DNA from 3 places in the Neorhizobium sp. IRS_2294 genome. Region 3 is predicted to be linked to each of the others. Evidence: predicted binding sites of a transcription regulator. Region 3 holds the regulator's gene; each other region holds the start of a gene.
The links. The regulator PhoB, encoded in region 3, activates phosphate uptake and scavenging genes when phosphate is short. The targets are predictions, from matches to a motif close to TGTCATNNANCTGTCAT.

Region 1 (4,278 bases), 1.2 Mb from region 3:
AGCCGCTTGTCTCTATCAATCGAAAGCGTGCCGCCTATCTGTCGACGAGGGGCGCGCTCAGGTTGGCGTGCAGATAACCCGTGGCTGGATGCGTGTCAACCTTGTGACGCACTTTATGACCGGGTTTTCCGCCCCTTCAGCTCCGTGACATGGCCCATTTTTCGGCCCGGGCGGGATTCCGTCTTGCCGTAGAGGTGGACCAGCACGTCGGTCCTCGCGAGCCAGCCGGGCACGTCGAGGATGTCGTCGCCGATCAGGTTGGTCATCACGCAATCGGAATGACGGCGCGGATCGCCGAGGCTTGCGCCGGCCACCGCGCGGATATGCTGCTCGAACTGCGAGACCACGCAGGCAGCCTCTGTCCAATGACCGGAATTGTGCACCCGCGGTGCGATCTCGTTGGCAATCAGGGTGCCATCGGCCATCACAAAGAATTCCATGCCGATCACGCCGACATAGTCGAGGGCAGCGAGGAGCTTTTCGGCGGCACTGCGCGCGGTCTGCGCGGTCGTGTCTGGAATGGTCGCGGGCAGGGTGGAGGTATGAAGGATGCCGTTGCGGTGGATGTTCTCGGCCGGATCGTAGCAGGAGACCGTGCCGTCCTTGGCGCGCGCGGCGATGATCGAGATTTCGCGATCGAAGGGCACGAAGCTTTCGAGAACCATCGGCACCGAGCCGAGGTCCGCATAGGCGCCATCGGCCTTGTCGTCGCTGGAGCGGAACACGCGCTGGCCCTTGCCGTCGTAGCCCATGCGGCGGGTCTTCAAGACACCCTTGCCGCCGAAGTCTGCAAGTGCCGCTTCGAGATCGGACTGGCTGTCGACCGCGTGAAACCTTGCGGTCTCGATGCCGCAGCCGTTGAGGAACTGCTTTTCAACAATCCTGTCCTGCGCCACTTCCAGGGCCTTGGCCGGCGGGTAGACCGGAACCGACTGCTGCAGGAACTCGGCTGCCTCGACCGGTACGTTTTCAAATTCGTAGGTCACGACGTCGCAGCGGCTGGCGAGATCGGCCAGCGCCGTCCTGTCGTCGTAGGCCGCCGTGATCTGTTCGTTCGCGACCTGGGCGGCCGGGCAGTCGGCCTGCGGCTCAAGGATGATGATGAGGTAGTTCAGGCGTGCGGCAGCGATCGCCAGCATGCGGCCGAGCTGGCCGCCGCCGATTATGCCGATGGTGCGGATCGTCATGATGTTTCTCAGGGTGCTTCGTCGATGGGATATTCGGCGACCGATGCGGTGTGGTGCGCGCGATAGGCGTCGAGTCGGTCGGCAAGGTCATCGTCGGAAAGGGCAAGCACCGCTGCAGCAAGAAGGGCGGCATTGATCGCGCCGGCTCGGCCGATGGCCAGCGTGCCGACGGGGATGCCGGCGGGCATCTGCACGATCGAGTAAAGGCTGTCGGTTCCGCTCATGGTCTTTGACTGGACGGGCACGCCGAACACCGGAAGCGGCGTCAGGGCCGCTGTCATGCCCGGCAGGTGGGCAGCGCCGCCGGCACCGGCGATGATGACCTTGAAGCCCTCGTCGCGGGCGCTCTTAGCGAATTCGTACATCCGGTCCGGCGTGCGGTGTGCCGAGACGATCCGTGCTTCGTAACCGATGTCGAGCGTATCAAGCGTGTCGGCGGCGTTCTTCATGGTCTCCCAGTCGGACTGGCTGCCCATGATGATGGCGACTGCGGGTCTTTCTGACATTCCAGGCCCTTTAAGGTGAACTCAAGCGATGATGTCGGGAATGATCTGGTCTTCGATCTGGGTCATCCGGTCCTTGATGGCCAGCTTCTTCTTCTTCATGCGCTGGATGCGAAGAGCCTCACAGCCGACCTTGATCATGGCATTGATCGCGGCGTCGTAATCTTCGTGTTCCTGGCGAAGTTTCGCGAGTACCAGCCGGTTATCCGCCTGTTCCTGATCACGCATGCTCAGTCCCCATTCTTTACGCCGGCTTTTTGCAAACCCCGGCTTCATCCGCAAGCTCCTACCATCAAACCGCGTTAACTGGAAGTTAGCCGACGCCACGAATTTGCCGCTGAGAGACCATGATTTCTCCTTCGACAAAGCGGACCAACCGTGTCACACTTCTGTTGCAAACCTGAAGCCTTGGCTCAGAGGAGTGCCAAGGCAGGTACCTAAGGAAGGAACATGCCACATGACCGTCCAGGCGCATATCGCATCGCTTGAAAAGAAGCACGGCGACCTCGAAGAGGAACTCCAGTCCGTTCTCGCATCTCCATCCGCCGACGATCGTGAGATCGCAGAGCTCAAGCGCCGCAAGCTGCGCATCAAAGACGAGGTGGAGCGGTTAAAGACCGACACCCGTCATTAGGCGATCAAAAGCGCCACGCGCCTCACGTACATTCGTGAGAGGGTGCCCACAGCGGCACGATAAATTCCAAGACTAAAAGCAATAGTTCTGGTCGTAACGTCACAGTCGCGGCCAGAATTCACGTCCAGAACTGGTCGAGCCACAGGTTGAGCCGGGTGAAGCCGCTGCCGTTCACGGCATAGATGCGCCGCGTTCCCTCTGGTGTGACAGTCACGAGATCGCTGTCCAGCAGTGCTTTCAGATGCTGCGAGACGGCCGGCCTGCTGATCGGCAGTCCTTGTGCAAGTTCATTCACGGTTTTCGGCGCGCGTCTCAGCTCTTCGAGGAGATGGCGCCGGTTCGGATCGGCAATGGCTGAAAACGGATCGAGTGTCATAGTTTGAAGCTAAGCATAACTTGACGAAGCATCAACCGTTTTCGTGTCTCGCGACCGGCGGAAGGCCTTATTGTAATTGGGTTTTTTATGATGTTTGGATGGACCGGTCAGATCGGCAGGCCGTCCCACAGTAGCTTTACGCCGGCAACGAGAGCGAGCGCGTAGGTCATCGGATAGAACACTTCCGACTTCAGATGCTTGACGATCGCGGCACCGAGCATGGTCGAGACCAGGGCTGCCGGCAGCAATGTCGCCGAGATCGTCAGGTTTTCGGCCCCCAATGCGCCGAGAAGGAAATAGGGGATGATCTTGACGGCGTTGACGATGGCGAAGAAGCGGATGCTGGCCCCGGTGTATTTCTTAGGATCCAGCTTCATCGGCAGAACGTAGATCTGGAAGGGCGGGCCGCCGGCATGCGCCACGAAACTGGCATAGCCCGACAGCGCGCCCCAGAACGTGGCGGCCGCCGGACGATGCGGCAGTGCGGCGGCCGGACGGTTCTTAGCCGGGCCGTAGACCTGCCAGAAGTAGCGGAGGGCGAAGAAGATCGTTGCTGCCGCAATGACGATCCGCAATGCGTCGTCGGAGACATAGGCCGATGTTGCCCAGCCGAGCGCGATGCCGATGACACCGCCCGGCAGGATCATCAGCAGGGTTTTTCTGTCGTTGAAATGGCGCCAGGACCAAAGCGCCACGATATCCATCAGGATCAGGATCGGCAGGAAGATCGCCGCCGCTTTGACCGGGTCGACGGCAAGCGACATCAGCGGCATGCCCATCAGGCCGATCGCGCCGCCAATGCCGCCCTTGGAAAGCCCGACCAGCATCACGGCGGGCACCGCTGCTGCAAAGAAGGCGAGGCTGAGCGTATCGGAGGAAAATATGTCTGGCATGGGCACTTCAGGCTTGCACCGTTGAGGCGGGCAGATGGGATGAGCGGTTGATTGCGCAATCCTTCCGGTCTATCGAATCATTCAAGAGAAAACGAGTGCGGATCGCCGGGTTGCGGTTCGCTGCATGGGAAGAAACATGAAGAAACAGGAAGAGCGTTGCCGTCTGGTGCTGATCGTGCCGCAGGATGCGGATGCGAAAGCGCAGGCGGACCGACTGGAGAAGGCGCTTGCGGGCGGCGATGTCGCCTCGGTGATCCTGCCGCAATACGATGAAGACGATACCGCGTTCCAGGACCGCGCCGAACTCATGGTGCCGATGATCCAGGCCGCGGGTGCCGCAGCGCTGATCGCCGGAGACAGCCGCGTCGCAGGTCGCGTCAAGGCAGATGGCCTGCATATGGCCGGTTCGATGGAAGAGCTGGAAGAAACGATCGAGAAATTCAGCCCGAAGATGATCGTCGGCGCCGGTGGTGCATCCGAGCGTCACACGGCGCTCGAAGTGGGCGAGCGCCGCCCCGACTATATTTTCTTCGGCAAGCTCGATGGCGACATCAAGCCGGAGGCGCATCCGAAGAACGTCGCGCTTGCGGAATGGTGGGCTTCGATGGTGGAAATTCCCTGCATCGCCATGGGCGGCACGGACATTTCCTCGGCGCTCGAGGTTGCCGAAAACGGAGCGGAATTT
Region 2 (4,278 bases), 1.6 Mb from region 3:
AACCCGCAGAACAGAAGCCCGCTGCATCGAGCGACGACGGCAAGACTGAACCTGCCAAACCGGACGCCGCCAAGCCAGACGACAAGGCACCGCAGGACAAGGCCGCTGATGACAAAACTCCGGCCGACAAGCCTGCGGACGAAAAGCAGGAACAGGCCGAGACCCCGCCTCCTCCGCCTCTCGTCGAGGAAGACGCCGCAGAACTGAAAGCCTGCCTTGCAGACCTCGGTGCCATCGGTGCCAAGTTCGAATCCGTCAAACCGATCGACGACGGCAATGGCTGCGGCATCAAGCAGCCGATCGAGGTGGCGCAGGTTCTGCCCGGCGTCGATCTCGGCGGCGCCACTATGCGCTGCAAGACGGCGCTGACCATGGCCCACTGGCTGAAGGATACGGTCCAGCCCGCGCTCAACATCGCCATGCCGGGCCGCAAGATCACCGGTCTTGTCCCGGGCTCCACCTACCAGTGCCGCCTCAGAAACAGCGCCTCGACCGGCAAGATCTCCGAGCATGGACGCGGCAACGCCTTCGATGTCGCCGCCTTCAAGCTAGACAATGGCGAGAAGGTCGTGATGAAACGGCGTGAGGACGATCACACGCTGGAAGGTGCCTTCCAGATGACCGCCACCGCCGGCGCATGCCTGCATTTCACCACGGTTCTCGCACCCGGCAGCGATGCCGCCCACGAGGATCACCTTCATCTCGACATCATCGACAGGGATGGCGGCTACCGCATCTGCGAGTAGCCGTTGAGGGCCAGGGTCAGGCCGGCGAGGAGCCGGTCAGCCGGCTTTCCTGCGTGCCGATCGTCATGGCATTGCCGCGCCATTCGAACGATCCGGAAAGCCAGCTTCTGATCCAGATTGCCGGCAGCATCACGTCGCGCACCATCATCGCCGGCAGCGACAGGATCGAAAGCCGCCAGCCCTTGGCCCGCGCAAGGGCCAGTTCCGGCAGGTAGGTTGCGGCGAACACGGTTGCGGCCACCGCTGCCGAATTGAGATCCAGCAGGACGGCAGCGATCAGCCCAAGCGTCAGAGGCGGCAGCGCCCCGAGCAGGATCTCCGGCGTGAAGAACAGCGGAAACGTCACCCGCCGCAGCCGGGCCCAGCGCGTCTGGCGCGACCAGATTTCCTCCAGCCCGCGACGCCCGAGCGGCTGCTCGAACGGCGCCGAGACCAGATGGACTTTCTTGCCGTGGCGGTTGACGAGCTTGGTCGACGCCGCGTCCTCGGCAATCTCGGCCGCCAGCGCCTGGATGCCGCCGGCCGCATCCAGAAACGGCTTGTGCCACAGCATGCTCTTGCCCTGCGCAAAGCCGAGCCCTAGCGCCTCGCCGACATATTGCCAGCGCGCCTGCAGCGTATTCAGGAAAGCGCATTCCACTTCGGCCCAGAACCCGTCCGGCCGCGATCCGATCGGTGTCGAACACACAAGCCCGGTATCGGCGCGCCATCCGGAGACGAGGTTCTGGATATAGTCCTTCGGCATCAGCACGTTGGAATCGGCAAGCACCACCCATTCGTGGCGCGCCGCGTGCCAGCCCTTGGCGCAGTTGTTGAGCTTGGGATTGGCGCTGATCCGGTCGTCGCCGATCAGCAGCCGCGCCGGCACCGCGGGATGCGCGGCGATTGCGGCACGGATTTCCCCGATGATCGGATCGCCCTCGTCCTGCACGCAGAAGATCAGCTCGTAATCGGGCCATTCGAGCTTGAATGCATGCGCAAGCGTCAGGCTGGAATAGGCCTCGATGCCGCGCACCGGAATGACGATCGAGACACCGTCCGGCGTGATCACCGCCGGCGTGTCGCTCGCCTTGTCCCGATGCGAAAGTCGCCGGCCGGCGATAGCGATGCTGAAGAGATTGATCGCCAGAAGGGCCATGGCGAGTGTCGCAAGAACAAGATCCATCCTGATGTTCCCGATGGCCGGCCCCGAATCGTCGGGTCACCGCCAGTGCCTGAAGAGTAAGGGCAAGCAGACCATTTCGGTGTGACAGACGCATGACGTTGCCCTTCACCCGCGAAGGCGAGAGGAAAGGACGATCCGGAGAAAACCCGCTGAGAACTATAAGGCCTAGAACAACCCCTCGATCAGCCCATCCGCGTTGAGATGGATCCGCTCGGCCGAAGGCGCGCTTGGAAGGCCCGGCATGGTCATGATCTCGCCGGTGATCGCCACGATAAAGCCGGCGCCGGCCGACAGCCGCACTTCGCGCACATGCACCACATGCCCTTCCGGCGCACCGCGCAGGTTGGGATCGGTGGAGAACGAATACTGCGTCTTGGCGATGCAGACCGGCAGATGGCCGTAACCAGCACTTTCCCAGGCCTTCAGCTGATCGCGCACCGCCTTTTCCGCCGTCACCTCGCCGGCATGATAGATCTTGGTGGCGACCGCCTCGATCTTCTCCATCAGCGGCATGTCATCAGGATAGATCGGCTTGAAGGCGGCGGCGCCGCTTTCGGCCAGTTCCACCACCTTGTAGGACAGTTCCTCGATGCCGGCGGAACCTTCCGCCCAGTGACGGCAGAGGATCGCCTCCGCGCCGTGATGCGAGACGTATTCCTTGATCGCCGCCACTTCCGCATCGGTATCCGAGATGAAGTGGTTGATCGCGACCACGACCGGCACGCCGAACTTGCGCACGTTTGCGATGTGACGGCCGAGGTTCGAACAGCCGCGCGTCAGCGCCTCGACATTCTCGGCTCCCAGATCGTCCTTCTTCACGCCGCCATTCATCTTTAGCGCCCGGATGGTCGCAACGATCACGGCCGCATCGGGCTTCAGGCCTGCCTTGCGGCACTTGATGTCGAAGAACTTTTCGGCCCCCAGATCCGCTCCGAACCCCGCTTCCGTCACCACGTAGTCGCCAAGCTTCAGCGCCGTCTTGGTGGCGATCACGGAATTGCAGCCATGGGCGATGTTGGCGAACGGCCCGCCATGCACCAGCGCCGGATTGTTTTCCAGCGTCTGCACCAGGTTCGGCTGCATCGCGTCTTTCAAAAGCACCGCCATCGCCTTGTCGGCCTTGATGTCGCGGGCATAGACCGGCGAGCGGTCGAACCGGTAGCCGATGACGATATCGCCGAGCCGCTTTTCAAGGTCGGCCAGATCCTGCGCCAGGCAGAGGATCGCCATCACTTCGGATGCGACGGTAATGTCGAAGCCGCTTTCGCGCGCAAAGCCGTTCGACACGCCGCCAAGCGAGGTCACGGTCTGGCGCAGCGCCCGGTCGTTCATGTCCATCACCCGCCGCCAGGTGATGCGGCGCGTGTCGATGTCGAGCGCGTTGCCCCAGTAGACATGGTTGTCGATCATCGCCGACAGGAGATTGTGCGCAGAGGTAATGGCGTGAAAGTCGCCGGTGAAGTGCAGGTTGATGTCTTCCATCGGCACGACCTGCGCATAACCGCCGCCGGCCGCCCCGCCCTTGACGCCGAAGCAGGGCCCAAGCGACGGCTCGCGCACGCAGATGACGGCCTTCTTGCCGATCCGGTTCAGTCCGTCGCCAAGCCCGACCGTGGTCGTCGTCTTGCCCTCGCCCGCCGGCGTCGGATTGATCGCCGTCACGAGGATCAGCTTGCCATCGGGGCGGCCCTGGAGCGAGCCGATGAAATCGGCCCCGATCTTCGCCTTGTCATGGCCGTAGGGCACCAACGCCTCGGGAGAGATGCCAAGCGACGCGCCAATGTCCGCGATCGGTTTCTTTTTTGCCGCGCGGGCGATCTCGATGTCGGATGGAACGGGGGCCATGCTTGTCTCTCGCTTGTTGGTTTGCGTGAACCTTGGCCACAGCCGCTTCCCCACGACAAGCCCGGAACGGGAGCAGCGCCCTGATTATGCACACTACAACGCGCTCATCCACACACCAAAGTTGCAATTTAATTCGATACAATCTTATATATCTCTGATCCATGGGGGATCGAGGGGGAACGACCAATGAACCTTATTCTCTGCTGCGACGGCACCTGGAACACGCCCGACGATATGGATGGCGGCCAGCCTAGCCCGACCAATGTTCGCAAGATTTACAATGCGGTCGCCGACAAGGATGCCGCTGGCATCAAACAGGATGCCTACTATCACCCCGGTGTCGGCACAGACGGAACCTGGTGGCGACGTGCGGTGGAAGGCGGTACCGGCAAGGGTCTCGCTGACAACATCAAGGGCGCTTACAAATGGCTTGCCAGCACCTACAAATCCGGAGATCAAATCTATCTGTTCGGCTTCAGCCGTGGCGCCTACACGGTCCGCAGCCTCGGAGGCATGATCTCC
Region 3 (4,278 bases):
TGATGACGCTTCCGACCATTATCATCGCCACCCGCGCGGCGCTGAAAGCAGTGCCACCGTCGATCCGTGCTGCAGCGCTCGGGCTCGGTGCCTCGAAGATGCAGACCATCTTCCACCATGTCCTGCCGCTTGCCATGCCCGGTATCCTGACCGGTACGATCATCGGCCTCGCGCACGCCCTCGGCGAAACGGCGCCGCTCCTCTTGATCGGAATGGTCGCCTTCGTGGCGAACTATCCGACCACGCCGATGGATCCGTCGACGGCACTGCCGGTACAGATCTACATGTGGGCCAACGAGGCGGAACGCGCCTTCGTTGAACGAACCTCGGGAGCGATCATGATCCTGCTCCTGTTCCTGATCTTGATGAATGTTGGCGCAATTCTCTTGCGACGCCGCTTCGAACGGCGTTGGTAGAGGAAGGGGGAAGCAATGAACATGATGTCAGAAGCTGCAGTTGAGAAGGCGCTGGACAAGAAAATGAACGACGTTGCATATAAGATGATCGGCAAGGATGTCTCCGTTTATTACGGTGACAAGCGCGCTCTTTATGACGTGAACCTGAATGTCCGCCAAAATACCGTCACTGCTTTGATCGGTCCGTCCGGCTGCGGCAAGTCCACCTTCCTGCGCACGATGAACCGCATGAACGATACGATCGAGGGTTGCCGCGTCACCGGCAAGATCACGCTCGACGGCGACGATATCTACGACAAGGAAATCGACGTCGTGGAGCTGCGTGCCCGGGTCGGCATGGTGTTCCAGAAGCCGAACCCGTTCCCGAAGTCGATCTACGAGAACATTGCCTACGGTCCCCGCATCCACGGCCTTGCCCGTGGCAAAACGGAAATGGACGCGATCGTCGAGGCAAGCCTGCAGCGCGCCGGCCTCTGGGCAGAAGTCAAGGATCGCCTGCATGAAGGCGGTACCGGCCTTTCCGGCGGTCAGCAGCAGCGCCTTTGCATCGCCCGTGCGATCGCCGTTTCGCCTGAAGTCATTCTGATGGACGAGCCGTGCTCGGCACTCGACCCGATTGCTACGGCCAAGGTCGAGGAACTGATCCACGAACTGCGCGCCAACTACACGATCGTGATCGTCACCCACTCGATGCAGCAGGCGGCCCGCGTTTCGCAGCGCACGGCGATGTTCCATCTCGGCCACCTGGTCGAGGAAAACGATACCGACAAGATGTTCACCAATCCGGATGACCAGCGCACCCAGGATTACATCATGGGCCGCTTCGGCTGATGCGGGCGCAGAGCCCGTCAGCCGCAACTGCAGACATCAAGGATCAGACACATGGTTTCGACCCATATTCTCTCGGCCTATGACGAGGAACTGAAATACCTGAACCGCCGGATTTCCGAAATGGGCGGTCTCGCTGAACAGATGTGCGGAGATGCCGTGCGTGCGCTCGTCAACTCCGACTCCGCACTCGCCCAGAAGGTCATCTCCGACGACGTCATTCTCGACCACGCCGAGCGCGATATCCAGGACAAGGCGATCGTCACCATCGCCAAGCGCCAGCCAATGGCGGCCGATCTTCGCGAGATCATCGGCACGCTGCGCATTGCAGCTGACCTGGAACGCGTCGGCGACCTTGGTAAGAACACCGCCAAGCGCGTGCTCGCCGTGCAGGGAACAGGCGTCCCGCGCAAGCTCGCCCGTGGTCTGGAGCATCTTTCCGAACTGGCGCTGGTGCAGCTCAAGGACGTTCTTGATGTCTTCGCCAACCGCTCCGCGGAAAAAGCCGAAATCATCCGCCAGCGCGATGAAGAGATTGACGCGATGTACACCTCGCTGTTCCGCGAACTCCTCACCTACATGATGGAGGATCCGCGCAACATCACCACGTGCACCCATCTCCTGTTCTGCGCCAAGAACATCGAGCGCATCGGCGACCACGCGACGAATATCGCCGAGACCATCTACTACATCGCGACCGGCGCACAGCCGGAGGGCGAACGTCCGAAGGACGATACGTCCAACATGCTCGGCTCCGCCGGGACATGATGCAGCTCTCCCGAAATCGCCTGCCGGTTTCGGGACGATAACTGCCAAAACCAATGACCTGAAGCAGCGCGAGCGGATCTGGCGGATCTAAGTGCGGTTCGGGACGAGTGACGGAGCAAGTCGGAATGCAGCCGAAGATCGCAGTCGTGGAAGACGAAGAGGCCCTCAGCGTCCTCCTTCGGTATAACCTGGAGGCCGAGGGTTACGAGGTCGATACCGTGCTTCGCGGTGACGAAGCGGAAATCAGGCTTCAGGAGCGCGTTCCGGATCTTCTCATTCTCGACTGGATGCTGCCGGGCGTTTCAGGCATCGAACTCTGCCGTCGCCTGCGTATGCGGCCGGAGACGGAACGCCTGCCGATCATCATGCTGACGGCGCGCGGCGAAGAAAGCGAGCGCGTTCGCGGGCTTGCCACCGGCGCAGACGACTATGTGGTCAAGCCTTTCTCGACGCCGGAACTGATGGCCCGCGTCAAGGCGATGCTGCGCCGTGCCCGACCGGAGGTCCTTTCGAGCGTCCTCAAATGCGGCGATATCGAACTCGATCGCGAAACCCATCGCGTTCACCGCAAGAGCCGCGAAGTTCGCCTCGGGCCGACAGAGTTTAGACTTCTGGAATTCCTGATGGCCTCACCCAGCCGCGTCTTTTCGCGCTCGCAGCTGCTCGACGGCGTCTGGGGTCATGACATCTATGTCGACGAACGCACCGTCGACGTGCATGTGGGGCGCCTGCGGAAGGCACTCAACTTCTCCAACATGCAGGATGTCATCCGCACGGTCCGCGGTGCCGGTTACTCAATGGAAGCCTGAGCACCGCGTCTCCTAGCCGGCAGCGTCATGGCAATCACACCGGTCACGACGCAGGCGAGACCGAGCCAGGCTGTCGAGGCAAGCGTTTCGCCGAGAAACACGACGCCGATGCCAACGCCGATCGGCACCCGCAGATAGGCCTGCGCCGTCGTGCCGACGGAGCCCAGCGTCTGCACCAGCCGGAAATAGATGACGAAGGCGAGCGCCGTCGAAAATACCGCGAGCGCCAACAGGGCGAGCGTCGAGTCGGTGCTGGGCGTCAGCGTCCAGGGTCTGTCGACCACGAGGCTCACGGGAATGAGGATGGCCGCCCCTGCGATCAGCGATCCCGCGGCGGGCATCATCGGGTCCAATCCTTTAAAATTCTTGCCGAAGATGGCAGCCGCCGCATAGCAGATCGTCGCCGCCACGATGGCGAGTTGCGCCCAGAGGTTCTCGCCCGAGCCGGCAAGCGCCTCCATGCCGACGATCAGGCATATGCCGACAATGCCTGCGGCAACTCCAAACAGCTTGGCCGCAGAGACGCTTTCATGGCGGGTGATCAGCGCCGTCAAAAGAAAGGCGAAGATCGGCGTCGTTGAACTCAAGATGGTGGCAAGGCCCGCATCGGTCGTCTGTTCGGCCCAGGCGATGAGGGTGAAGGGGACCGCGCTGTTGAGGCAGGCCTGAACCGTGAAAAGCTTCCAGGTCTGCCGGTCGGTCGGCAGCTTCAATCCGCGAAGGCGTAGTGCCGCAGCGAGAATGAGCCCGGCGACCAGTGTTCTGACGGCAATAAAGGTGACAGGCGAAATCGTCTCCACACCGACTTTGATCAGCGTGTAGGACGCGCCCCAAAGCGTCGCGAGCGTGAGGAGCAGCAACAGATCCGTTGCCATGCTTGTTTTGGTGTCCGCCATTCCAGTTCCTGTCCCCATGAATGCAATCTCCGCCCCTCTTAGCGGAACCAGGAAAAGAAATGCTTCGACGACGGCCGAACCGTTGACCGCTGACGGCAAAGTTTTCCGGTGCTAGAACTGGATCATGCCCAATATGGTTTCAGGAAATACGATTGCGGAAGTTGCAAGCCTGATCGGCGATGCTGCACGCGCCAACATGCTGTCCGCGCTGATGGGCGGACAGGCGCTGACGGCGGGCGAACTGGCACGCCACGCCGGCGTCACCGCGCAGACCACCAGCGGCCATCTCGGCAAACTGGCGCAGGCTCGCCTGATCGAGGTTGAGAAGCAGGGCAGGCACCGCTATTACCGACTTGCCTCTCCGGAAGTCGCGCACGCGATCCACGCGTTGATGGCAGTCGCCGCGGATGGGCCGAAGCGCCATCATCCTGTCGGCCCGAAAGACGAAGCGTTACGGCTTGCCCGCACCTGTTACGATCACATGGCCGGCCGTCTCGCCATCGCGCTCGCCGATGCCCTAACAGGAAGCGGCTACATGCTGCTCGGCGATGGAGCCGGCCT

Region 1: the regulator PhoB is predicted to act here: its motif matches at 2,070-2,086, upstream of ACQY1K_RS13420 (YdcH family protein).
Region 2: the regulator PhoB is predicted to act here: its motif matches at 1,993-2,009, upstream of ACQY1K_RS11465 (ceramide glucosyltransferase).

What each region holds. Positions count from the first base shown of each region.
Region 1 is NZ_CP191439.1:2,755,477-2,759,754, reverse strand. Features, by position in the region: gene ACQY1K_RS13435 (5-(carboxyamino)imidazole ribonucleotide synthase) at 114-1,187, opposite strand; gene purE (5-(carboxyamino)imidazole ribonucleotide mutase) at 1,196-1,693, opposite strand; gene ACQY1K_RS13425 (YdcH family protein) at 1,715-1,918, opposite strand; gene ACQY1K_RS13420 (YdcH family protein) at 2,148-2,324, shown strand; gene ACQY1K_RS13415 (ArsR/SmtB family transcription factor) at 2,443-2,700, opposite strand; gene ACQY1K_RS13410 (sulfite exporter TauE/SafE family protein) at 2,808-3,593, opposite strand; gene ACQY1K_RS13405 (thiamine phosphate synthase) at 3,730-4,278, shown strand, end outside.
Region 2 is NZ_CP191439.1:2,381,464-2,385,741, forward strand. Features, by position in the region: gene ACQY1K_RS11460 (extensin family protein) at 1-746, shown strand, start outside; gene ACQY1K_RS11465 (ceramide glucosyltransferase) at 763-1,911, opposite strand; gene ACQY1K_RS11470 (formate--tetrahydrofolate ligase) at 2,077-3,756, opposite strand; gene ACQY1K_RS11475 (DUF2235 domain-containing protein) at 3,943-4,278, shown strand, end outside.
Region 3 is NZ_CP191439.1:381,943-386,220, forward strand. Features, by position in the region: gene pstA (phosphate ABC transporter permease PstA) at 1-416, shown strand, start outside; gene pstB (phosphate ABC transporter ATP-binding protein PstB) at 432-1,247, shown strand; gene phoU (phosphate signaling complex protein PhoU) at 1,299-2,012, shown strand; gene phoB (phosphate regulon transcriptional regulator PhoB) at 2,138-2,821, shown strand; gene ACQY1K_RS01955 (DMT family transporter) at 2,803-3,717, opposite strand; gene ACQY1K_RS01960 (ArsR/SmtB family transcription factor) at 3,842-4,278, shown strand, end outside.